Regions from separate parts of the Enterobacter sp. Taxon_8 genome, predicted to be linked through region 1. Evidence: predicted binding sites of a transcription regulator. Region 1 holds the regulator's gene; the other holds the start of a gene.
What was found. The regulator LexA, encoded in region 1, represses DNA repair genes until DNA is damaged. The targets are predictions, from matches to a motif close to TNCTGTATGTACATACAGNA.

Region 1 (12,149 bases):
TTGATCTCGTCGTAGCCGCGCGCTTCCGCCAGCTTCGCACACTGCGCCAGCGCGGCCGGATCGCTGCCGCCCAGCTGCAGGGCAACCGGATGCTCTTCCTCACTGTAGGCCAGATAGTCGCCCTTCCCGTGAATAATTGCGCCCGTGGTCACCATTTCGGTGTACAGCAGCGTATGGCGGGAGAGCTGGCGCAGGAAATAGCGGCAGTGTCTGTCCGTCCAGTCGAGCATCGGCGCAATGGAGAAACGGTGTGCGGGGAAAGCGGTCTGTGATTCTGACGACATGGCGAAGTTTTAAGCATCTGGTGGAAAAGGGGCGCTACTATAGCACAAAGAAAAGCCGGAGGCGCAGCGCCTCCGGTGGACTTTAGAACGTCATGCTCAGCTGAGCCCCTGCGCCCCAGGTTTCGTCTTCACCGTAAAGGCCCATCAGGTCAACATGCACGGTGCTAAACGGCGCGAAACCGACACCGCCGGTAAAGACATTGCTGTCGTTACCCTTCACGTCTGCACGATAACCCGCACGGACCGCCAGCCAGCTCAGCGGCGTCACCTCGGCACCGACACCCACGTACTGCGACGTATCTTCGCTCTTGAAGCCTTTGGTTTCGGTCAGATCGCCATCGGCGGTCAGCGTCACCAGGTCGTTGTGCCAGGCGGCACCGGCGGTTACCAGCGGGCGGATCTGATAGGTGTCTTTATAGCTCACCACTTCTCCCGTACGGCCATTGCGGATACGGATATCTTTGGTGTCGATATCGCGCGACATCAGGTTTTGTCCGCTCACGCCAACGGTCCAGTGTTCGCCGAAATCGGCCGCAATACCGGCATCCACGTTGAAGCCCGTATCGTCAGTACGGTAGCGGCTGTCGTTCCACTTGTTACTGTCGTAATCGTAGATTGACGTGGTGTAGTTATAGACCCAGGTTTTTTGCAGCTTTGGCGTCACGCCCACGGAAACAGGGACGCCGCCGAGGTCAAACTGGCGGGCAACGGCAACACCATAGTCGGAGACAATCGCTGCCCGGCCAGACGCGGTTGAGTTGAGGTTTTTAGTGATCTGATCCGTGCCGTTCAGCGCAGCGTCCAGGGCAACACCGGCAGCCACCACATTACTGCGTTGAATACCGCGCAGATAATCAATATCCTGCTGATCGATAGACGAGCTCACCCGGCCATGGGCATAGCCTTTCGCCATGAAGGCTACCGAAAGGACATCGTTAGGGATACTCACCGCAAGCCCTGCACCAGCCGTTGCGCGTGCGGTTTTGCCTTTGAGATAGTCCAGCTCATCGGCCAGATCTTTGGCCGCGCCCTGGAATTGATTAATGGAACCTAATGGATTGGTGATAATTTCTCTTGGCGTGAGATTATCAACCACATCCTTGTAGTGATTGATTTTGTCGTTGATGGTATCAATCTCGTCCTGAAGATTGTCCTCATCCGTTACCTGTACGCCAACGGACGGCAAAATGACCGTCACATCATCGTCAGGTTTTGCCTTTGCCAGCAGCGCGGGGTTGATTAATGCCCCACTGCCATAGCTCCCGGAGGCAACGCCAGTGCCACCCATTGCGTCGCTTCGTGATTCTGTCCAGGTATTGGCTGCTCCCGCCTGATTTGCCATAAACAAGGAAACAGCGATACTAACCACCGAAAATTTAAAATTTTTTTTCACAGTATGCCCGTTATAGTCTGTTATGAAATAACCCCTGTCTGTTATCACCCAAACAGGAACGAACTATTGCTGTGAATAAGTAGTAAAAGACCCGCTATTTCTATCCCTAAGTAAAACTCCCTTACGGCCTGTTATATTTTGTGACGGCCCTCAATATTTATAGAAGAGGAAATTATTTTTTCCCAGGTTTTCCATCATGCGGTCCAAAAAACTGGGGCGGGTGGTCTACCCAGCGATCCTCTCGGGTAGCGGCATAAACCGGGTTAAGCGGATAGTATATGCGGTTATGCTTCTTGTTGGCCTCGCCAACGACCAGGAGCCGAACCTCGTCGTCCGTGTTGTTGATAAAGGTATGACAGATGCCGGTACCGGCGGGAAAACCTACGCTGTCGCCAGGCTCCAGCTTCCACAAGTAGCCATTAATCCAGGCGTCAGGGTGGCCTTCAAGCACGTAAATAAACTCTTCTTCGTCGCTCTCCGCGTGCGGATAGGACGTCCTGCGCCCAGGCGGCAGGCGCTCATGATGGATGCCAATACGCCCGAGCCCAAGCTTTCGAGCCAGCGGGGCGCCGATAGAAAAAAGCTCATCGCTATCTGGATAGGTCGAATCATCCGCGACTTCTACGTCGCGCCAGTGCCGAATACAGTCAGGTTTTTTCATTGTTTATTTCCCGGTTTGTAATGGGTCAGGTATAGCACAGACTGGTGGATCTCGGCGTTTTTACCAGAACATGATAAAGTGAGGGTTTTCCGTCCTATAACATCCGGGGTGCTACATGGATAAGTCCACAAAAGAGCTGTTAGCGCAGGCCGAAAAGCTGTGTGCGCAACGCAATGTGCGCCTGACTCCGCAGCGCCTTGAAGTATTACGCCTGATGAGCCTGCAGCAGGGTGCCATCAGCGCCTACGATCTGCTCGACCTGCTCCGCGAAAGCGAGCCGCAGGCAAAGCCGCCGACGGTTTATCGCGCTCTGGATTTCCTGCTTGAACAAGGGTTCGTGCACAAGGTGGAATCCACCAACAGCTATGTGCTGTGCCATCTGTTCGATCAGCCCACCCACACATCGGCGATGTTTATCTGTGACCGCTGCGGCGTGGTGAAAGAAGAGGCTGCGGAAGGCGTGGAAGACATTATGCATACGCTTGCAGCGAAAATGGGGTTTGCCCTGCGTCATAACGTGATTGAAGCGCACGGGCTCTGTTCCGCGTGCGTGGAGGTGGAAGCCTGTCGCCATCAGGACGCGTGTCAGCACGACCACTCTATCCTGGTGAAGAAAAAGCCGCGTTAGCGGCAAAAGATAAGGCGGCCTGGAGCCGCCCTGTGGGTTATTCAGCGTTACCAGCGGTAGTCGTTACGGGTTTCCCAGTCTTTGACTTCGTTTTCCGCCTGATCTTTCGCGTAGCCGTAACGTTCCTGAATTTTACCGACAAGCTGATCGCGTTTACCTTCAATGACGGTCATATCGTCATCAGTCAGCTTACCCCACTTTTCTTTCGCTTTACCTTTGAACTGCTTCCAGTTGCCGCCGATTTCGTCTTTATTCATCATCGTGTCCTCTTAGTTAAGCGTCGGGTCGTAACGTCCGTTACGTTCTTTTCTGCTGGACGTGATAATTATTGTAGTTAAGGATTCCGTAGTTAATTTCATATTCGGAATCTTTAACCGTCACGATATATCGTGGCGCGAAGAGAACCAGGTATCGTTTTGCCAGTGGCGGTGCCAGATAAACGCCAGCGATAACCCGCGCAGCGAGAGGAAGACGGCCAGGGCCAGCCACAAACCGTGATTACCCAGCCAGGGAAGCGTTAGCAGCGTCAGACCAAACCCTGCCGCCGCGACCGCCATGCTGTTGCGCATTTCCGCTCCGCGCGTCGCACCAATAAACATGCCGTCCAGCAGATAACACCAGACGCCGACCACCGGTAAGATGACTTGCCAGAGGAGATAGTGACTCGCCAACTCGCGCAGAGCAGGTATAGACGTCAGCAATGCAACGATCTGCTCACCAAAGCAGGCGTAAACCAGACCAAAGGCCAGCGCCACCAGTCCCGACTGACGGCAGGCTGCCCGCCAGACATCCCGAAGCTGCCCGCTTTTTCGCGCACCGTATGCTTGCCCGGAATGCGCTTCAACCGCGTAGGCAAAACCGTCCAGCGCATAGGCGGTAAAGGTCAGAAGCGTCATCAATATCGCGTTGACCGCCACGATTTCTGGCCCCAGTCGAGCCCCGAAAACCGTCAGCGCGCCGAAGCAGAGCTGAAGAAGCAGCGAGCGCAGCATGATGTCACGGTTGAGGGCCAGCAGCTTACGGATATTGCCGCGCCATGCGGTTTTGAGCAGCGCCAGAGAGATCCCGCGCATCGACAGCACGCGCCAGACCATCCACAAGCCAATGATAAAGGTTCCGTATTCGGCAATCGCCGTCGCCAGCGCCGCGCCCCGCACGTTCATATGCAGGCCCATCACCAGCCAGATATCCAGCACAATGTTGAGAAGGTTGCCCACCACCAGCAAAATCACTGGCGCCCGGGCATACTGAACGCCCAGTAGCCACCCCAGCAGAACCAGGTTAGCCAGCGACGCGGGCGCGCTGAGCCAGCGGATTTCAAGGAAACGTCGCGCCTGATCCAGTACCGCCTCGCTGCCGCCAACGATATGAAGCGCAAGATCGATCAGGGGTGTCCGCAATACAACGATTAATGCACCCGCGCCAAGCGCGAGTATCAGCGGCTGCACCAGCGCACGCGCCAGACGCAGCGGATCTTTCGCACCATAAGCCTGTGCGGTAAGACCGGTGGTGCTCATGCGTAAAAAGAGCAACAGCATAAACAGGAAGCTGGTTGCCGTCGCGCCAATCGCCACGCCGCCAAGATAAACCGGTGAATCAAGATGGCCTATAACGGCAGTATCAACCAGTCCCAGTAAAGGCACGGTAATATTGGAGAAAATCATCGGCAGGGCAAGACGCCACAATGCCTTATCTGATGCCGTCAGTAGTGACATGAAAGATACCGGGAGTGGGGAATGAATCAGGCTACAGCGGTGCCATAGCCTGTCAGGAAGAGGTTACAGCCATTCACCGTTGCGAATCACCCCGACCGCCAGTCCTTCGATAGAGAAGTTCTGTTCGCGGAGATCGACCACAATTGGGGTGAACTCGTTGTTTTCAGGCAGCAACTGAACGGTGTTACCCTGTTTTTTCAGACGTTTGACGGTGACTTCATCGTCAATGCGCGCGACAACCACCTGGCCGTTACGCACATCCTGAGTTTTATGTACCGCAAGCAGATCGCCGTCAAGAATACCGATGTCTTTCATCGACATGCCGCTAACGCGCAGCAGAAAATCAGCGCTCGGCTTGAACATGGCTGGATCGACCTGGTAATGACCTTCAATATGCTGCTGTGCCAGTAAAGGCTCACCGGCAGCAACACGACCTACCAGCGGAATGCCCGTCTCTTCTTCTACAAGCAGTCGGATACCGCGTGACGCGCCTGATACAATCTCAATCACGCCTTTACGCGCCAGCGCTTTCAGGTGTTCTTCGGCAGCATTCGGAGAACGGAAACCCAGACGCTGCGCGATTTCCGCACGCGTAGGTGGCATACCCGTCTGGCCGATATGATCCCGGATGAGATCAAACACCTCTTGCTGCCTGGTCGTTAACGCTTTCATTCCGCCCCCTGGGTGTATATACAGTTATGCTGTGAGTATATACAGTCAAAGGCGATTTTGGAACCAAAAACTGCACAAAAAACCAGGGACTTAATTATTCCTCGAGGCTCATCGGAAATGTGACCAAAGCAGCGTGACCCAGGTGATAACGGCAGTGATAATCGCCAGTAATACGGCAGCAGATCCCATGTCTTTTGCGCGGCCAGAAAGCTCATGGAAATCGGAACCGATGCGATCCACAACGGCCTCAATAGCGCTATTAAGAATTTCCACTATCATCACCAGAAGTACGGAACCGATAAGAAGTACGCGGGTAATAGCATCAACATCAAGGAAACAGGCGACGATCACCGCGATGATAGCGGCGACGCCCTCCTGGCGAAACGCGGCCTCGTTGGCCCATGCGGCACGGAAACCTTTCCATGAATAGCCGGCGGCTTTGATGATACGTGTTAACCCAGTGGTATTATTGGCCATTAAAAGAACCTTTTTTAAAAAAGAGCGTCAGTAACAGGAGCCGTAGAGCGTTTCGCTACAGCCTGAAGTATGACGGGTAACAACAGAAATTTTGCGCGCTTTCTGTTATCCTTGCGCCGCAATTGCATTATTAACCAGAGGCTTTACATCGTTTATGTCCGGCTGGCCACGAATTTACTACAAATTACTTAATTTACCATTAAGCATCCTGGTAAAAAGCAAGTCTATCCCAGCAGAACCCGCGCTGGAACTGGGGCTCGATACGTCGCGTCCCATTATGTACGTTTTGCCTTATAACTCGAAGGCTGACTTACTGACGCTTCGCGCCCAGTGTCTGGCGCATGACTTACCAGATCCGCTTGAACCGCTGGAAGTTGACGGCACGCTGCTGCCGCGCTACGTGTTCATCCACGGCGGGCCGCGCGTGTTTACCTATTACACGCCGAAAGAAGAGTCCATCAAGCTGTTCCATGACTATCTCGACCTGCACCGCAGCAACCCCGATCTGGATGTGCAGATGGTGCCGGTATCGGTGATGTTTGGTCGTCGTCCGGGCCGCGAAAAAGGTGAAGAGAACCCGCCGCTGCGCATGCTTAACGGCATCCAGAAGTTCTTTGCGGTCTCCTGGCTGGGACGCGACAGCTTTGTACGTTTCTCCCCTTCCGTTTCGCTGCGTCGCATGGCGGACGAGCACGGCACCGACAAGATCATCGCGCAAAAACTGGCGCGCGTGGCGCGTATGCACTTCGCTCGTCAGCGCCTCGCTGCCGTAGGGCCACGCCTCCCGGCGCGTCAGGATCTGTTCAACAAGCTGCTGGCTTCCAAAGCGATTGCCCGCGCCGTTGAAGATGAAGCGCGCAGCAAGAAAATTTCGCATGAGAAAGCTCAGCAGAACGCCATTGCGCTGATGGAAGAGATTGCAGCGAACTTCTCTTACGAGATGATTCGCCTTTCCGATCGTATCCTCGGCTTTACGTGGAACCGCCTGTATCAGGGCATCAACGTTCATAACGCCGAACGTGTACGCCAACTGGCGCATGATGGCCATGAGATTGTCTATGTCCCCTGCCACCGCAGTCACATGGACTACCTGCTCCTTTCCTACGTGCTCTATCATCAGGGGCTGGTACCGCCGCACATTGCTGCCGGTATCAACCTGAATTTCTGGCCAGCAGGTCCGATTTTCCGCCGCCTGGGCGCGTTCTTTATTCGTCGTACCTTCAAGGGTAACAAGCTCTACTCCACCGTGTTCCGCGAGTATCTGGGCGAGCTGTTCAGCCGCGGCTATTCCGTGGAGTACTTCGTGGAGGGCGGGCGTTCCCGTACCGGTCGTCTGCTCGATCCGAAGACCGGCACGCTGTCGATGACCATCCAGGCCATGCTGCGCGGAGGTACCCGTCCGATCACGCTGGTGCCTATCTACATCGGCTACGAGCACGTGATGGAAGTGGGCACGTACGCGAAAGAGCTGCGTGGCGCGACCAAAGAGAAAGAGAGCCTGCCGCAGATGCTGCGCGGCTTGAGCAAGTTGCGCAATCTTGGTCAGGGCTACGTTAACTTCGGCGAGCCGATGCCGCTGATGACGTACCTGAATCATCACGTTCCAGAGTGGCGCGAGTCCATCGATCCTATCGAAGCGGTGCGTCCGGCCTGGCTGACGCCAACGGTTAACGGCATCGCGTCCGAGCTGATGGTGCGCATTAACAACGCCGGTGCGGCTAACGCCATGAACCTGTGCTGTACGGCGCTTCTGGCTTCGCGCCAGCGCTCGCTGACCCGTGAACAGCTCACAGAGCAGCTGGATTGCTATCTGGATATGATGCGGAACGTGCCGTATTCGGTTGATTCGACCGTACCTTCTACGACCGCCAGTGAGCTTATCGATCACGCGCTGCAGATGAACAAGTTTGAAGTCGAAAAGGACACGATCGGCGACATCATCATTCTGCCGCGCGAGCAGGCGGTGCTGATGACCTACTACCGCAACAACATCACGCATATGCTGATGCTGCCGTCGCTCATGGCCGCCATTATTACCCAGCATCGTCATATCTCCCGTCAGGAGCTATTGCGCCATCTTGAGACCATCTATCCGATGCTGAAAGCGGAGCTGTTCCTGCGCTGGAGTAAGGATGAGCTGGCGACAGAACTGGATAAGATGACGGAAGAGATGCGTCGCCAGGGGCTGATCGCCGTTTCAAACGACGAGCTGCACATCAATCCGTCACGCTCCCGTACCCTGCAGCTGCTGGCGGCCGGTGCGCGTGAAACGCTGCAGCGCTACGCCATTACGTTCTGGCTGCTGAGTGCGAACCCGTCCATCAACCGCGGTACGCTGGAGAAAGAAAGCCGGACGCTGGCCCAGCGCCTGTCCGTTCTGCACGGCATTAACGCCCCTGAATTCTTCGACAAAGCAGTCTTTAGTTCTCTGGTACTGACGCTGCGTGATGAAGGCTTCATCAGCGATACAGGCGATGCCGAGCCGGAAGAGACGCTGAAGGTTTACCAGATGCTCGCAGAGCTGATTACCTCGGACGTGCGCTTGACGATTGAGAGCGCCACGCAGGGCGAGTGATGTTAAAAAGCCGGGTGATGGTTTCACCTGACCCGGCCTGACGTTCTGCATAATAAAAGGCCCGGTAAGCGTTAACGCTACCGGGCCTTTTTTTCTGCCTTGTTAAATCATTGCATTTAGCTGAGCAGCGTAAAGGCAATCATCCCGACAATCGCACCCGTCGTGCCGAGTATGGTTTCCATCAGCGTCCAGGTTTTCAGGGTTTGCGCTTCGGTGGCGCCGGTAAACTTACCGAACAGCCAGAAGCCGGCGTCGTTAACGTGAGAGACCACAATCGAACCGCCCGCGATACAGATAGAGAGCGCGGCCATCTGGGCACCGGAGTAGTTCAGCTGTTCAATCACCGGCATCACCAGACCCACGGCGGTTAAACACGCCACGGTGGCGGAACCCTGAATGATACGAACCGCCGCAGCCAACACAAAACAGGTTACCGCAATCGGCAGGCCCATCCCGGTCAGCGCTTCACCCAGAGCCGGGCCCACGCCGGAATCCACCAGCACCTGCTTGAACACGCCGCCGGCACCGATCACCAGCAGGATAATGCCTGCAGGCTGCAGCGCCGCACCGCAGATCTCCATCACCCGATCTTTTGGCATCCCCTGACGCATCGCCAGGCCGTAAATCGCCACCAGGCACGCCACCAGAATCGCCGTGAACGGGTGACCGATGAACTCAAACCATTCGTAGGCAGTGGACCCCACCGGCACAAAGCGCGCGGCGATGGTTTTTAGACCCACCAGCACCAGCGGCAGCAGGATCAGCGACAGGCTGAAGCCGAAGGACGGCATTTTGCCCTCGCCCAGGTGCGGCTCGGTGACGTCATCCGGAATATGCAGCTCAACGTAACGGCTGATGAAGTTGCCCCACAGCGGACCGGCGATAATCATCCCCGGGATTGCCGCGCACAGGCCAATCAGGATCATCCAGCCAAAGTCGGCGTGCATCTGGGAGGCAAGCAGCATCGGCGCAGGCCCCGGCAGCAGAAACGCCGCAGCCGCCGCCACCCCCGCAAACAGCGGAATGACCAGCTTCACGAGGTTAGTACCAGTATGGCGCGCCATGGAGAATGCGACGCTTATCAGCAGCACAACGGCCACTTCGAAGAACAGCGGCAGCGCGCAAATCAGCCCTGCCAGGCCAATCGCGTAGTGCGCACGGCTGTGGCCAAAGGATTTCAGCATCTTCACTGCAATCTGGTCGACCGCGCCCGTCTCGTGCAAAATCTTGCCAAACATCGCGCCCAGCGCGACCACAATCGCCAGGAAGCCCAGCGTACCGCCCATCCCTTTTTCCATCGTCGCGGCGATCTTGTCGAGCGGCATACCGGAAAAGAGACCAGCACCAATAGAAACCACCATCAAAGCAACAAAGGCGTGCATGCGCGCCTTCATCACTAAAAACAGCAGCAGCAATACCGAACCCACTGCTGTCAAAACTAGCGTTAATGTACTCAAAACTTACTGCCTTTTATTAATGACCTCGATGGTGCTGGCAACAACACCCTCCAGTGACTGATCGATATCAACCACTAAGACGTCTTTTTCGTCTTCACCCGGCTCCTGCAGCGCTTCAAACTGCGTCACCAGCATCTGGGTTTTGAAGAAGTGACCTTTACGCGCCTTCAGGCGGCTTTCAATCACTTCGAAATCCCCTTTCAGGTAGATGAAAGAGAGATTCGGGTTGCCGTCACGCAGCAGGTCGCGGTAGGTTTTTTTCAGCGCGGAGCAGACGATCAGGGAGACTTTATTGGTACGCTGCATCGCGAACGCGGCGTCATTCAGCGCCTGCAACCACGGTTTGCGGTCGTCATCGTTCAGCGGCTCGCCGGAGGCCATTTTCATGATGTTGCTGCGCGGATGGAGGAAGTCGCCATCAAGAAACGCAGCCTGGAGTTGATGCGCCACTTCGCTGGCCACGGCTGATTTCCCGCTACCGGAAACGCCCATCAGGACGTAGACGTGGTGATCGTGATTAGTCGTGCTCAAAGGGTGTCCCTCAGTCAATTGTTACGGGTAACAGTTATCGGTAACATTGTCCTGCTGGGGCAAAAGAGAAGCAATATCCAAACGTGCGCGAAGTGAATAAGTGTGAGCTACTTCAAATTTGTCAGTTCAAATAGATCCACCCGGTGACAAGGTGAAACCTAAATCTAACATTTTCGGGGTCACCGTCTCGCCACGAATGCGCGCCAGCAGGCGTTCTGCGCCAATGCGGCCCATACGTTCACGCGGGGTCAGGACGCTCGCCAGACGCGGCTCCATCACCTGGCCAATGTCGTGGCCGTGGAAACCGGCGATCGCCATATCATCAGGGATCTTCAGCCCCAGACGCTGACACTCAAATGCTGCGCCGACCGCAAGGTCATCGTTGGTACAGAAAATACCGTCCAGTTGCGGATACTCACGTCGTGCCTGACGCATCAGCTCAATACCCGACGTATAGGAAGAGGACTGCTCCACCATCACGCTGTAGGGGGTTAAGTTCGCGTCAAGCATCGCCTGCTCGTATCCCTTCTGTTTGATGATAGTACGTTCATCAAGACGCGCACCCAGATAGGCGATATGACGGTGCCCGCGGGCGATAATGGCCGCCGTCATCTGACGCGCCGCTTCGAAGTTATCAAACCCCACGGCGATGTCGAGGCACGGCGACTGGCTGTCCATCAGCTCCACGACCGGAATACCGGCCACTTCAATCATTTTGAGCGTGCGGGCAGTGTGGGTACGTTCGGTTAAAATCAGGCCGTCAATGTTCCAGGAAAGCATCGATTCCAGACGTTCCTCTTCGAGTTCCGGCTTGTACCCGTAGTGGGCGAGCATGGTCTGGTAGCCAAACGCATCGGTGACGCTTTCGATTCCACGTAATACTTCGGCAAATACCTGGTTGGTCAGAGAAGGAAGCAGGACGCCCACCGCGCGGCTGGTCGCATTGGAGAGGATATCGGGCGCGCGGTTGGGGATATAACCCAGTTCATCAAGGGCAGCGGCAATCTTACCACGTAACGCTACGGAAACCTGTTCCGGGTTACGTAAAAAACGGCTGACCGTCATTTTGGTCACACCGACGCGATCGGCGACATCCTGAAGTACGGGGCGTTTCTTTTTCATCGTCCTGAGAAATCTTGAAGTGAGAGATTTGCTCAGTTTACCACGGACAAAGCCCATCCTTCCCCTGTCAAAGGGAAGGATGGGGATTTATTTATGTTTTATTACACCGGCGGCAGGTCAAACAGCAGAATTTCGCTTTCGCTGTCGGCGTGCACGGAGATCGCCTGCTCGTCCCAGATGGCCAGACCATCGGCGGTTGTCGCTTTGGTCCCGTTGATGGACACGTCACCTTTCACCACCTGGATCCAGACGCGGCGGTTAGCGGCAATCTGATGCACGGACTGTTCATCTTTCGCCAGCGCCCAGCGGTACAGCTCCATATCCTGATGCACTTTCAGGGAACCTTCACGCGCATCCGGGGACAGCACCAGCTGTTTGCCTTGTTTCGCGTCGAAGCGGCGCTGCTCGTAGCGCGGCGTGATGCCGGTCTCTTCTGGAATGATCCAGATTTGATACAGGTGCAGTTTTTCCGTTTTGCTCGGGTTGTACTCGGAGTGACGCACCCCGGTACCCGCGCTCATAATCTGGAACTCGCCCGCCGGAACCTGCTCTTTGTTGCCCATGCTGTCCTGGTGCTCAACCGCGCCTTCCAGCACATAGGTAAGGATTTCCATGTCTTTGTGCGGGTGGGTAC
Region 2 (12,149 bases), 1.6 Mb from region 1:
GCCGAAGCCGATCAGCTGGAGCTGTTGTCGCGCAGTAAAACGGTGACGGTCCCACAGGTTCTGGCCGTAGGTAGCGACCGCGATTACAGTTTCCTAGTGATGGAGTACCTCCCCGCCCGTCCGCTGGACGCGCATAATGCATTCATTCTTGGCCAGCAGCTAGCGCGCCTCCATCAGTGGAGCGACCAGCCGCAGTTTGGGCTCGATTTTGACAACGACCTCTCCACCACGCCACAACCCAATGCCTGGCAGCGTCGCTGGTCGACTTTTTTTGCCGAGCAGCGCATTGGCTGGCAGCTTGAACTTGCCGCCGAAAAAGGGCTGGAATTTGGCAATATTGATGCCATCGTCGAGCATGTTCAGCAGCGTCTGGCCTCCCACCAGCCTCAGGCGTCTCTGCTTCACGGCGACTTATGGTCCGATAACTGCGCGCTGGGTCCAAACGGCCCCTACATCTTCGACCCGGCCTGCTACTGGGGTGACAGAGAGTGCGATCTTGCCATGCTGCCGCTTCATCCGGAGCAGCCGCCGCAAATATATGACGGATACCAGTCGGTTTCTCCCCTGCCGCCCGGTTTCCTCGACCGCCAGCCGGTGTATCAGCTTTATACGCTGATGAACCGGGCCATACTTTTTGGTGGAGAACACCTGGTTAACGCCCAGCGGGCGCTTGAGCGTATGCTTGCCGCCTGAGACGCGAACGGGTGGCTATGCAGCCACCCGTGTCGCTTACAGAAAACCGAGCAGTGAGAAGAAGAAATATCCCGCCACAATGATAATCACGGGAAGAATATAGAGCGGGAAAATTTGCAGGAAAATGGTGTGACGCGGCACAACAATGCGGGATTCAATCTGCTCCCGACTCATGCCTTCCGGGCCTTTGGCCTGCTCCAGAATCAACTGATCCTCAACGCCTTCGCGTAAAAAGCGCGTCTGACGGCTCATTCGCGCCCCAGAGGCCTGCAGTGCCAGCGCGACAAAGATCAGGGCGTATATCACCCAAAAGCCGATATTCAGCTGTTGATGAAAATCCGGGGTGGGTGAGTTAAACCAGAAGACATTCAAAAATGGCGTATTGAAACGCATCATCTCAATCATAACATGCGCAAAATCAAGCATTACCGCATTGATACCCGGCTGTTTTTCGCTGTGGTCGTACATAAATTTGAGTACAGAAATCAGCGTAGAAATGACGGCAGGAATAAAAATCACCCAGCCTGCAATACGTTTTAAGACCGCAATGCGTCCAGCTTGTTGATACGTCATCAGTTCCTCTTCATAAAGACGCGTTATTTGTGCCTAAGTCTACCTGCTGGTCATCAATTTCGCCCGCTCTTTAAAAGCAATATGCTAAATTGCAGATTGTGCTTAGCACTTATCGTCTGTCGTACACCCTGGATAAGGAGACGTTGTGATGTCGACACCGCGCCAAATTCTTGCCGCAATTTTTGACATGGATGGATTACTGATCGATTCCGAACCGCTGTGGGATCGCGCCGAACTGGACGTTATGGCCAGCCTGGGCGTGGATATCAGCCGCCGTAATGAACTACCCGATACGCTGGGCCTGCGCATCGACATGGTGGTTGACCTGTGGTTTGCCCAACAGCCGTGGACTGGACCGGGGCGAGACGAGGTGACCGCACGCATTATCAGCCGTGCCATTTCGCTGGTGGAAGAGAATAGACCACTGCTGCCCGGCGTACGTGAGGCCGTCGCGCTGTGTAAAGCCCAGGGGCTGAAGGTCGGACTGGCCTCGGCTTCACCGCTGCATATGCTGGAAAAAGTGCTCGTCATGTTTGAACTGCGCGACAGTTTCGACGCGCTGGCGTCCGCTGAAAAATTGCCTTACAGCAAGCCGCACCCGCAGGTCTATCTGGACTGCGCCGCTAAGCTCGGCCTGGATCCCCTCAACTGCGTTGCGATGGAAGACTCCGTTAACGGCATGGTCGCCTCTAAAGCCGCGCGGATGCGCTCCATTGTGGTGCCTGCGGAAGAAGGCCGCCACGATCCCCGGTTTGCCCTCGCCGATGTGAAGCTAAATTCACTGGCAGAACTCACGGCGCATCATCTGCAGGGCGGTTAAGGCCCTCCTCCGGTTTGTGACAAACAGTTACACCGTCACCTCTTCCGCCTACTGTATAAAAACCCTATACTGTATGAATTGACAGTTTTGTGGGTTTTATCATGACGGCGGAAGGCCACCTGCTTTTTTCAATCGCGTGCGCAGTATTTGCCAAAAACGCTGAACTTACCCCCGTGCTGGCACAGGGGGACTGGTGGCATATTGTTCCTTCCGCCGTATTGACCTGTCTGCTGCCCGACATCGACCACCCCAAGTCCTTCCTCGGACAGCGCCTGAAGTGGGTGTCTAAACCCATCGCCCGCGCGTTCGGCCACCGGGGGTTTACGCACAGCCTGCTGGCCGTGTTTGGCCTGCTGACGCTGTTCTATTTAAAAGTGCCCGAAAGCTGGATCGTCCCCGCTGACGCTATCCAGGGGATGGTGCTGGGCTATTTAAGCCATATCCTTGCCGATATGCTGACGCCTGCGGGCGTGCCGCTACTTTGGCCCTGCCGCTGGCGTTTCCGTTTTCCCATCCTTGCGCCGCAAAAAGGTAACCAGCTTGAGCGGGTATTGTGCATGGCGCTGTTTGCTTACGCCGTCTGGATGCCGCAAACGTTGCCCGAAAACAGTGCAGTCCGCTGGTCTTCCCAGATGATTAATTCGTTGCAATTTCAGTTTAATCGCTTTATTCATCACCAGATTGAACAGTAAACCAACAAAATTATCCCATTTGTCATAACCCATTCCATTTGGATATAAGCGCTACATCACACTTCTGCTAACCTTCCGCCAACAGGATCGGTAAAAACCGACCCGATAATAAATCAGGAGAACGGGGATGAATTTTCCACTCATCGCGAACGTCGTTGTGTTCGCTGTATTGCTATTGCTTCTCGCGCAGGCGCGCCACAAACAGTGGAGCCTGGCGAAAAAGGTGCTGGTTGGTCTGGCCATGGGTGTCGTATTTGGTCTGGCATTACAGGCAATTTATGGCTCCGATAATCCAGTTCTTAAAGATTCCATTCAGTGGTTCAACATCGTCGGTAACGGCTATGTCCAGCTGCTGCAGATGATCGTTATGCCGCTGGTGTTCGCCTCTATTCTGAGCGCCGTTGCCCGCCTGCATAACGCGACTCAGCTGGGAAAAATCAGCTTCCTGACCATTGGTACGCTGCTGTTCACCACGCTGATTGCCGCGCTGGTGGGTGTGCTGGTCACCAACCTGTTTGGCCTGACCGCAGAAGGCCTGGTTCAGGGTACCGCTGAAACGGCGCGTCTGACCGCGATTCAGACCAACTACGTTGGTAAAGTGGCTGATCTGACCGTGCCGCAGATGGTGCTCTCCTTCATTCCGAAGAACCCGTTTGCTGACCTGACCGGTGCGAGCCCAACCTCGATCATCAGCGTGGTTATTTTCGCCGCGTTCCTGGGCGTAGCGGCGCTGAAGCTGCTGAAAGACGACGCGCCTAAAGGCGAACGCGTGCTGACCGCGATTGACACCCTGCAAAGCTGGGTGATGAAGCTGGTTCGTCTGGTCATGCAGCTCACCCCGTACGGCGTGCTGGCGCTGATGACCAAAGTGGTTGCAGGCTCTAACCTGCAGGACATCATCAAGCTGGGCAGCTTCGTTGTCGCCTCTTATCTGGGCCTGGGCATTATGTTCGTGGTGCACGGCATCCTGCTGGGCGTGAACGGCGTCAGCCCGCTGAAGTACTTCCGTAAAGTCTGGCCGGTACTGACCTTTGCCTTCACCAGCCGCTCCAGCGCCGCGTCTATCCCGCTGAACGTGGAAGCGCAGACCCGTCGTCTGGGCGTGCCTGAATCCATCGCCAGCTTCTCTGCCTCCTTTGGTGCTACCATTGGTCAGAACGGCTGTGCGGGTCTGTACCCGGCGATGCTGGCGGTGATGGTTGCTCCTACAGTCGGCATCAACCCACTTGATCCGGTCTGGATCGCCACGCTGGTCGGGATTGTTACCGTAAGCTCCGCAGGCGTTGCGGGTGTTGGCGGTGGCGCAACCTTCGCCGCGCTGATTGTGCTGCCTGCGCTGGGTCTGCCCGTGACGCTGGTCGCCCTGCTGATCTCCGTTGAACCGCTGATCGACATGGGTCGTACCGCGCTGAACGTGAGCGGCTCCATGACCGCCGGCACGCTGACCAGCCAGTGGCTGAAGCAGACCGACAAAACGATTCTGGAAAGTGAAGACGACGCCGAGCTGGCGCACCGTTAATCACCGTCTGAAATAAAAAAACCGCCTGATGGCGGTTTTTTTATGGCTGTTATTCCTCAACCTCTTCATCCTGGCGGATCTGCATCGCCCATCGCTGCGCTGACTCCGGCACCGTAAAGGTGGGTGAGCGACGGAAATGTTCGCCGATCAGCACAAAGGCCACGTATTTCCCCCGCAGCAGCCAGACATCGCGAAAACCCTCCACTTTCAGGGCATGGTCAGGCGGCGCGGGCTCAACGCGGGGCACATAGCTAATAACCTGGCGGTTTTGTTGACGAAGAGGTTTCATAAGCGACTGGTTCACTAAAGCAAATTCTTGAAGCAGGAAAACTCTATGATAGCCGATCCTGCTGCCTTCCGTCGCGCCCCGAGTGGGTGAGAGGGCTCCTTTCGTTAATCACGTCATGTGAAAACTCTTAGTTCGCGAACCATGTCGCGACATTGTTCTATCCTTAATAGGGTTTTTAGCAATGGATAAAGGAGAAGCGTGCAATGTCGAACAAAGATAAAACACATCAATCACCGATTCATGGCACTGAAGAATCTCAACCGGGTATGGACTCTCTCGCCCCTGCTGACGGCTCTCACCGCCCCTCGCCTGGCCCTTCCGCGCCGGGAGAACAGCCTACCGCACCGGGAAGCATGAAATCGCCGGATACGGGAAACGAGAAGCTGAAATCTCTTGAGCCACACCGTAAAGGCGGCGAAGGTTTTGCGCTCACCACCAATCAGGGCGTACGCATTGCTGACGATCAGAACTCCCTTCGCGCAGGCGCGCGCGGGCCTACCCTGCTGGAAGACTTTATCCTGCGGGAAAAAATTACCCACTTCGACCACGAGCGGATACCGGAACGTATCGTCCACGCGCGCGGTTCCGCTGCGCACGGCTACTTCCAGCCCTATAAGAGTCTGAAAGCGATCACTAAAGCGGATTTCCTCTCCGACCCGGATAAAATCACCCCGGTGTTTGTGCGTTTCTCCACCGTGCAGGGCGGTGCGGGGTCGGCAGATACCGTCCGGGATATCCGCGGCTTTGCCACCAAATTTTATACCGAAGAGGGGATTTTCGATCTGGTCGGCAACAACACCCCGGTGTTCTTTATTCAGGATGCGCATAAATTTCCTGACTTTGTCCATGCGGTAAAACCGGAGCCCCACTGGGCCATACCGCAGGGACAAAGCGCGCACGACACCTTCTGGGACTATGTCTCCCTGCAGCCTGAAACCTTACACAACGTGATGTGGGCGATGTCAGACCGAGGCATCCCCCGCAGCTACCGCACTATGGAAGGGTTTGGCATCCACACCTTCCGGATGATCAACGCCGAGGGGAAAGCCACGTTTGTCCGTTTCCACTGGAAGCCGGTGGCGGGTAAAGCCTCGCTGGTATGGGACGAGGCGCAGAAGCTGACCGGGCGCGATCCAGACTTCCATCGCCGCGAGCTGTGGGAGTCCATTGAAGCGGGCGACTTCCCGGAGTACGAGCTGGGTCTGCAGCTCATTCCGGAAGAGGACGAATTTAAGTTCGATTTCGATCTTCTGGACCCGACGAAGCTGATCCCTGAAGAGCTGGTACCGGTGCAGCTGGTAGGTAAAATGGTGCTCAACCGCAACCCGGATAACTTCTTTGCCGAAAACGAGCAGGCCGCGTTCCACCCGGGGCATATCGTGCCGGGACTGGACTTCACCAACGATCCGCTTTTGCAGGGTCGTTTGTTCTCGTACACCGATACGCAGATCAGCCGTCTTGGCGGGCCGAACTTCCACGAAATTCCGATTAACCGCCCAACATGCCCGTACCACAACTTCCAGCGCGACGGTATGCACCGTCAGGATATTGATACCAACCCGGCAAACTATGAGCCGAACTCTATCAACGATAACTGGCCGCGTGAAACCCCTCCCGGGCCGAAACGCGGTGGCTTCGAATCGTACCAGGAGCGTATCGATGGCAACAAAATTCGCGAGCGTAGCCCCTCGTTCGGCGAATATTACGCCCACCCTCGCCTGTTCTGGAACAGCCAGACGCCGATTGAGCAACAGCACATCATCGGCGGCTTCAGCTTTGAGCTGAGTAAAGTGGTGCGCACCTACATCCGCGAGCGGGTAGTCGATCAGCTGGCGCATATTGATATTCAGCTAGCCCAGAGCGTTGCGGATAACCTGGGCATTACGCTGACCGACGAGCAGCGCAATCTTGCCCCGCCGAAAGAGGTTAACGGGGTGAAAAAAGATCCGTCTCTGAGCCTGTATGCGGTGCCGGGCGGCTCGATTAAAGGCCGCGTGGTCGCCGTTCTGCTGAACGACAAAACCCGCGCCAGCGACGTGCTGGGAATTATGCAGGCGCTTAAAACCCAGGGCGTGCATGCCAAACTGCTCTATTCCCGCATGGGTGAAGTGACGGCCGACGATGGTTCTGTGCTGCCGGTCGCGGCGACCTTTGCCGGTGCGCCATCGCTGACCGTCGATGCGGTAATTGTGCCGGGCGGGGATATTGCCAGCCTGCTGACCAACGGCGACGCCGTCTATTATCTGCTGGAAGCCTATAAGCACCTGAAGCCGATCGCGCTGTCCGGCGACGCGCGACAGTTTAAGGCGCAGCTGAAGGTTGCCGATCAGGGTGAGGACGGCATTGTCGAGGGAGATAACGTTGACGATGCCTTTATGACGAAGCTGTTTGTTTTGCTCGCCGCGCACCGCGTCTGGTCGCGAAGCAGCAAGATTGACCAGATACCGGCGTAAAAAAAGCCGGGTGGCGCTTGCGCTTACCCGGCCTACATTCGATTGGTTTTGTAGGCCCGGTAAGGTAAAGCCGCCACCGGGCTTTATTTCAAAGATCCCCGAACGTCCCCAAACGATACCCTCGCTCGGCAATCGCGTATTTCAACGACGGCGACGTCAGGACATCCAGCTCCGCCAGGCGCGGCCAGCAGTAGGCGCTTTTATGCACGGTGTTATCGACAAAGGCAGGATGCGCCATGACCTCCAGCGACCGTTCCCCTCGCGCGGCGGAATCATCCAGCACCTTCAGGAACAGCGCGTCGTCAATCTCGTCGCCGTAAAATGCGCTGCTGAACCCCTCTGTGGTGGTGACAGCGCAGTCCGGCAATCCGCGCACCTCCCGATCTACGCGCATCGCGACGCCGTTGCGCTTTGCGAAATCAGCGACAATCGGGAAAATCGTCGGGATCATATGCACGTGGTGATGGCTATCGATGTGCGTCGGCGCCCTACCAAACACATCAACAAAGCGGTTGAACTGACTCTCCAGCTCGCGGGCAATCTCTTCGAGCGGCAGAGCACCCTGCTCTGCCAGTTCCCAAATCCATTTGCCCAGCTGGCCGTCGCGCGTCAGGCCCGGCATTGGAGAAAGCGGCATCCCGAGCGTCAGTACAAAATGCATGCCGACGCCCAGCTCCGGCACCTCGCGGCTCAGCTGCGCCGAGTGTTCAACCGCCTCACCATTAACCAGCGCCGTGGTAGAGGTCACCACACCCCGGCGACAGGCTTCAATAATGCCGTAGTTCTGGCCTTTCGAGAGGCCAAAATCATCAGCATTAACGATCAGCAGGTTTTCCATTGTGCGTCCTCTTATTGCTGTTTGAACTTCAGCTTCTCGATCGTAGCGGCAAAGTTTGGCAACCATTTCTCATGCGCCAGGATCATCTCGCTGGCCAGCTGCTCCGCGTCGCGGTCGGAATGCACCAGCGGGCTAAGGTTCAACGCCAGCAGCACGTCATTGAGTTCGCCGCTTAGCGCCGCATTGCTTGCCGCCACTTCAAAGCCTTTGATGGTATGAATCAGGCCCATGACCTTGTCATCGAAGCGGGTGATACGGGGATGCGGTTTAGCACCCTCGCGCCCCAGGATGCAGGTCATCTCAACCGCCCAGTCAGCCGGAATATTGTCGATATGTCCATGATGCGGCACATTCACATAGTGCTCCGCCTGCTTGTCGTTGTAGATGGCGTTGATCACTTCGCACGCCGCATCGGAGTAGTAGGCCCCGCCGCGCTGCTCCAGCTCTTTCGGTTTGACGTTCAGGTTCGGATCTTTATACAAATCGAACAGCTGCTTCTCGACCTTCTGAACGATCTGCGCACGCGCGCCGCCCTTATAGTACTCGCCCATTTCGATGGCCAGCATCTCTTTCTGCTTGAAGTAGTAAAGCAAATACGAGCAAGGCAGCAGATTCAGCGAGCGGATCAACCCTTCGCTAAACGGCAGGTCAAAGATGTTTTTCACCGATGCCGCCGTCAGGCGACCGGAAGCCACGCCGTCCAGCAGTTCGGCAAACCGTGATTTACCGTTCACGATAACGTCTTTAATGAACACCATGTGGTTCAGGCCGAACAAATCGATGGAGAGGTCGTCGCTGTCGGTCAGCTCCAGCACGTCGCGGATGAACATCTTCATGCCGATCGGAATATTACAGACGCCGATAAAACGTTTGAAGTTCGTATGCCGATAGACCGCCTCGGTCACCATCCCGGCCGGGTTGGTGAAGTTAATCACCCACGCGTTCGGGCAGATCTCCTGCACGTCTTTGACGATGTCGAAAATGACCGGGATGGTACGCAGGCCTTTAAAAAGGCCGCCCGCGCCGTTGGTCTCCTGCCCCAGATAGCCATGGCTCAGGGGAATACGTTCGTCCAGCTCACGCGCTTTCAGCTGGCCGACGCGCAGCTGGGTGGTCACGAAATCCGCATCTTTCAGCGCCAGACGACGGTCCAGGGTTTTATGCACGGTCAAAGGCACGCCGGCTTTTTCTACCATGCGCTTGCACAGGTCGAAAATAATATTCAGCTTTTCCTGACCTTCCTCAACGTCCACCAGCCATAATTCGCTGACTGGTAATTCATGATAACGTTTCAGAAAGCCTTCCAGTAATTCCGGGGTATAGCTGCTGCCGCCACCAATGGTTACGACTTTTAATTTATTCTGCATAATATCTCCCTTAGCGTATCAGGTTAATCGCCTGCAAGGTATAGCGTGCTCTTCCCGCTATTTGGGCAAGCCATTAAAGCAATATTCGTGGCGGGTAATCCGCCGACAGTTAATTAATTACCGTTAAATTTTTCCGGTAACTGTTCGGGGTAAATGACGTCAATTTCTTAAAGGTTTTAATAAACAGGCTGGGACTGCTGTATCCTGACTCGTATGCAATATCGGTGACAGAATAGTTGGTGATTTCCAGCTGTTTTTTAGCAAAATTAATGCGGATTTCATTAATAATTTGCACGGGCGTTTTACGATAATAACGCTGCGTCGCGCGGGTCAGATATTCCTGGGATTTCCCCGACAGGGAGACCATATTTTCCAGCGCATTTTCGCTGAACTGGCCTTTATCGTGCATCAGCTCAACGGTGCTGCGCAGCCACTGTGGAATATCATCCGTTACCTGCTGCTCTTCCCGATGGTGGCGCAGCCGGTTCATCACGTAGAAGGTCACCGTTTCAATAAACTCATCAAATTCATTGTCGCGGAAGTTAAGCGAGGCGATAACCGTTTCAATCCAGGTCATGAACTCGTTTTTGACCCGATAGACCTGAGAGGCCACAAAGCAGAACGGCACCAGCGGCAGATAGTGCTTCTCGAAGAAACGTCTGCTGACGCCCACGTTCAGAATGCGGGTGGCACCAAATTCGTAAAAGCTCTGGTGGTAAGACCCCATCGGCAGGAAGACGAAATCCCCTCGTTCAAGCAGGACGCGCTTACCGTTGATCTCCTGGTAGTAGCGACCGGTCAGAACAATCGTGAACTCGTAGTAGTCATGCTGGTGCAGACCGCTGGCGCTCTCCGTTTTGTTGTAGATAACCACGTGAAAATTTTTGCCGTTAAACAGCTGCTGTTCAAGCGCGGTTTTGATTTCCATCGTGCTGACCTCCTGCTACTCAGTCTGACTTACTGCATCTTCTCGTGAAGCTCAATGAGCTCCGCCACCAGCTCGCGCGCCAGCATCGAGGTCATCAGGTGATCCTGCGCGTGGACCAGCACCAGGCTGACCTTCATCTTTCCTTCGCCCTGATCGCTTTCAATCAGCTTTGTTTGCACCAGATGCGCTTCGTTAAGCGCCGTGCGGGACTGTTCCATCATGGTTTTTGCCGCGGCGAAATCCCCCTGCTTGGCCTGCTTCAGTGCGCCATAGGCCAGGCTGCGGGCCTGCCCGGAGTTGATGATAAGCCCCATCACCACTTCTTCGAGATCGTTCTCAACGGCTTCGTCTGCGACAATACTATCCAAATCTAACATGTTTAAGCTCCTTGTGGCTGGCGCGGGTTTCCCCGCGCCGGTCAATCTTAGAATTTCAGTGAGAGGGCAATATCCTCTTCGCTCTCTTCTTCATCAATGATGGTGGCGGCTTTGTTGGCAATCGCCACGAACGGCATGTACAGCAGGGTGGCAACTCCGAGGTTGAATATCGCCAGCAGGAAGGCCGCGACGCTGCCGTTGGTGTTGAAGAAGGCGCCCAGACCCGCCGGCATGGTCCACGGCGCAATGTTGGTGACCGGTGGGATGATGCCCATGTAATACGCCGTCAGGGTGATAGCGGCCAGCAGCGGCTGAATCAGGATGAACGGAATGAACATTACCGGGTTCATGATGATTGGCAGACCGAACAGAATCGGTTCGTTAATCTGGAAGATGCCTGATGGCAGCGCCAGCTTAGCGACCTGACGGTAGTCAGCACGGCGAGAGACAATAAAGACCGCGATGATCAGACCCAAGGTCGCCCCGGTACCGCCCAGGAAGATATAGGAGTCAAGCATCGGCTTCGCCCACACATGGAAGGTTTTACCCGCTGCCAGCGCCGCGTCAACGGAGCCGTACTGTTGGTAAAGCGCAACGTTTTCCAGTGCCCATGGGGTCATAATTCCGCTGTCCAGCGCGGCCAGTGCCAGTGAACCATGCACGCCAAAGAACCACAGCAGAGAGGTAAAAATCACATACGCCCAACCGACCACGCCACCCATCGACGCCAGCGGCGTAGAGATAGAGTCCATGATGATCTGGTGGAAGTTTGTGCCCCAGTGGGAGAGCGCCCAGGCGATAATCCCCATGATGGAGAGAATAATGAAGCCCGGAATCAACGCGGAAAATGAACGAGAAACAGAAGCCGGTACGCTATCCGGCAGGCGGATAACCCAGTTGCGGCGGATAATAAAGGTGAACATCTCTGCCACCACCAGACCGATAACAATACCGGAGATGATGTTGGCCCCGCCCAGCCAGTTGGCACCGACGGCATAGGCTTCACCCACGCTGTATGGCGTTACGGTCATAAAGGCGGCGACGGATAATAACCCGGCGGCCAGCGGATCCACCTTACGCTCTTCTGCCAGTGCCATCCCAATAAAGAAAGGCGCCATCAGCGACATAATCCCCAACGTACCGTTATAGACGTTGCCGCCGATGGCTTTAAAACCATTAAGGGTTTCAATAGTAGAAGCGTCTAACCGAATTCCTAATGAATAAAAGAAGGAACCTTCACCAAAGCTCAGAAAAACGTTGTTAATTAAAACGAACATGGCCCCGGCCAGCGTCAACGGCATTAATTTAATAAAGCCGTTTTTGATGGCATTAACGTGAGGCTGCTTTCCTATTTTAACAGCAAAAGGAAGGAGTACCTTTTCAAGTGAAGCGATGACTTTACTCATAGGAAAATACCCTTAAATGCCGTAACGCATGTTACGGCGTATTGTGTGTGAAATAACTCTTTGACGGGAAAAATAAAAATTAATTAACAGCTTTTTTAATGGCTGCCACAGCAGCTTTAAGAACACCTAAACCATCAATTTTGCCGTACAGCCCCGAGTCGATCACTTCGACCGGTTTATTCGGTAACAGTCGT

Region 2: AC4IBF_RS12680 (metal-dependent hydrolase) is a predicted target of LexA. The motif match lies at 2,154-2,173, and genes of this name have one in related genera.

The regions. Positions count from the first base shown of each region.
Region 1 covers NZ_CM177989.1:4,263,010-4,275,158, forward strand. Annotated here, with positions in the region: gene dusA (tRNA dihydrouridine(20/20a) synthase DusA) at 1-284, opposite strand, end outside; gene AC4IBF_RS20330 (conjugal transfer protein TraF) at 367-1,677, opposite strand; gene AC4IBF_RS20335 (cupin domain-containing protein) at 1,850-2,338, opposite strand; gene zur (zinc uptake transcriptional repressor Zur) at 2,454-2,966, shown strand; gene AC4IBF_RS20345 (CsbD family protein) at 3,014-3,223, opposite strand; gene dinF (MATE family efflux transporter DinF) at 3,344-4,681, opposite strand; gene lexA (transcriptional repressor LexA) at 4,745-5,353, opposite strand; gene AC4IBF_RS20360 (diacylglycerol kinase) at 5,462-5,830, opposite strand; gene plsB (glycerol-3-phosphate 1-O-acyltransferase PlsB) at 5,985-8,405, shown strand; gene gntU (gluconate transporter) at 8,522-9,862, opposite strand; gene gntK (gluconokinase) at 9,866-10,393, opposite strand; gene gntR (gluconate operon transcriptional repressor GntR) at 10,520-11,515, opposite strand; gene AC4IBF_RS20385 (pirin family protein) at 11,617-12,149, opposite strand, start outside.
Region 2 covers NZ_CM177989.1:2,679,616-2,691,764, forward strand. Annotated here, with positions in the region: gene AC4IBF_RS12665 (fructosamine kinase family protein) at 1-693, shown strand, start outside; gene AC4IBF_RS12670 (YniB family protein) at 730-1,266, opposite strand; gene hxpB (hexitol phosphatase HxpB) at 1,415-2,086, shown strand; gene AC4IBF_RS12680 (metal-dependent hydrolase) at 2,188-2,778, shown strand; gene AC4IBF_RS12685 (L-cystine transporter) at 2,906-4,297, shown strand; gene cedA (cell division activator CedA) at 4,347-4,586, opposite strand; gene katE (catalase HPII) at 4,790-7,039, shown strand; gene chbG (chitin disaccharide deacetylase) at 7,128-7,877, opposite strand; gene AC4IBF_RS12705 (6-phospho-beta-glucosidase) at 7,889-9,244, opposite strand; gene chbR (transcriptional regulator ChbR) at 9,354-10,172, opposite strand; gene chbA (PTS N,N'-diacetylchitobiose transporter subunit IIA) at 10,202-10,549, opposite strand; gene chbC (PTS N,N'-diacetylchitobiose transporter subunit IIC) at 10,597-11,955, opposite strand; gene chbB (PTS N,N'-diacetylchitobiose transporter subunit IIB) at 12,035-12,149, opposite strand, start outside.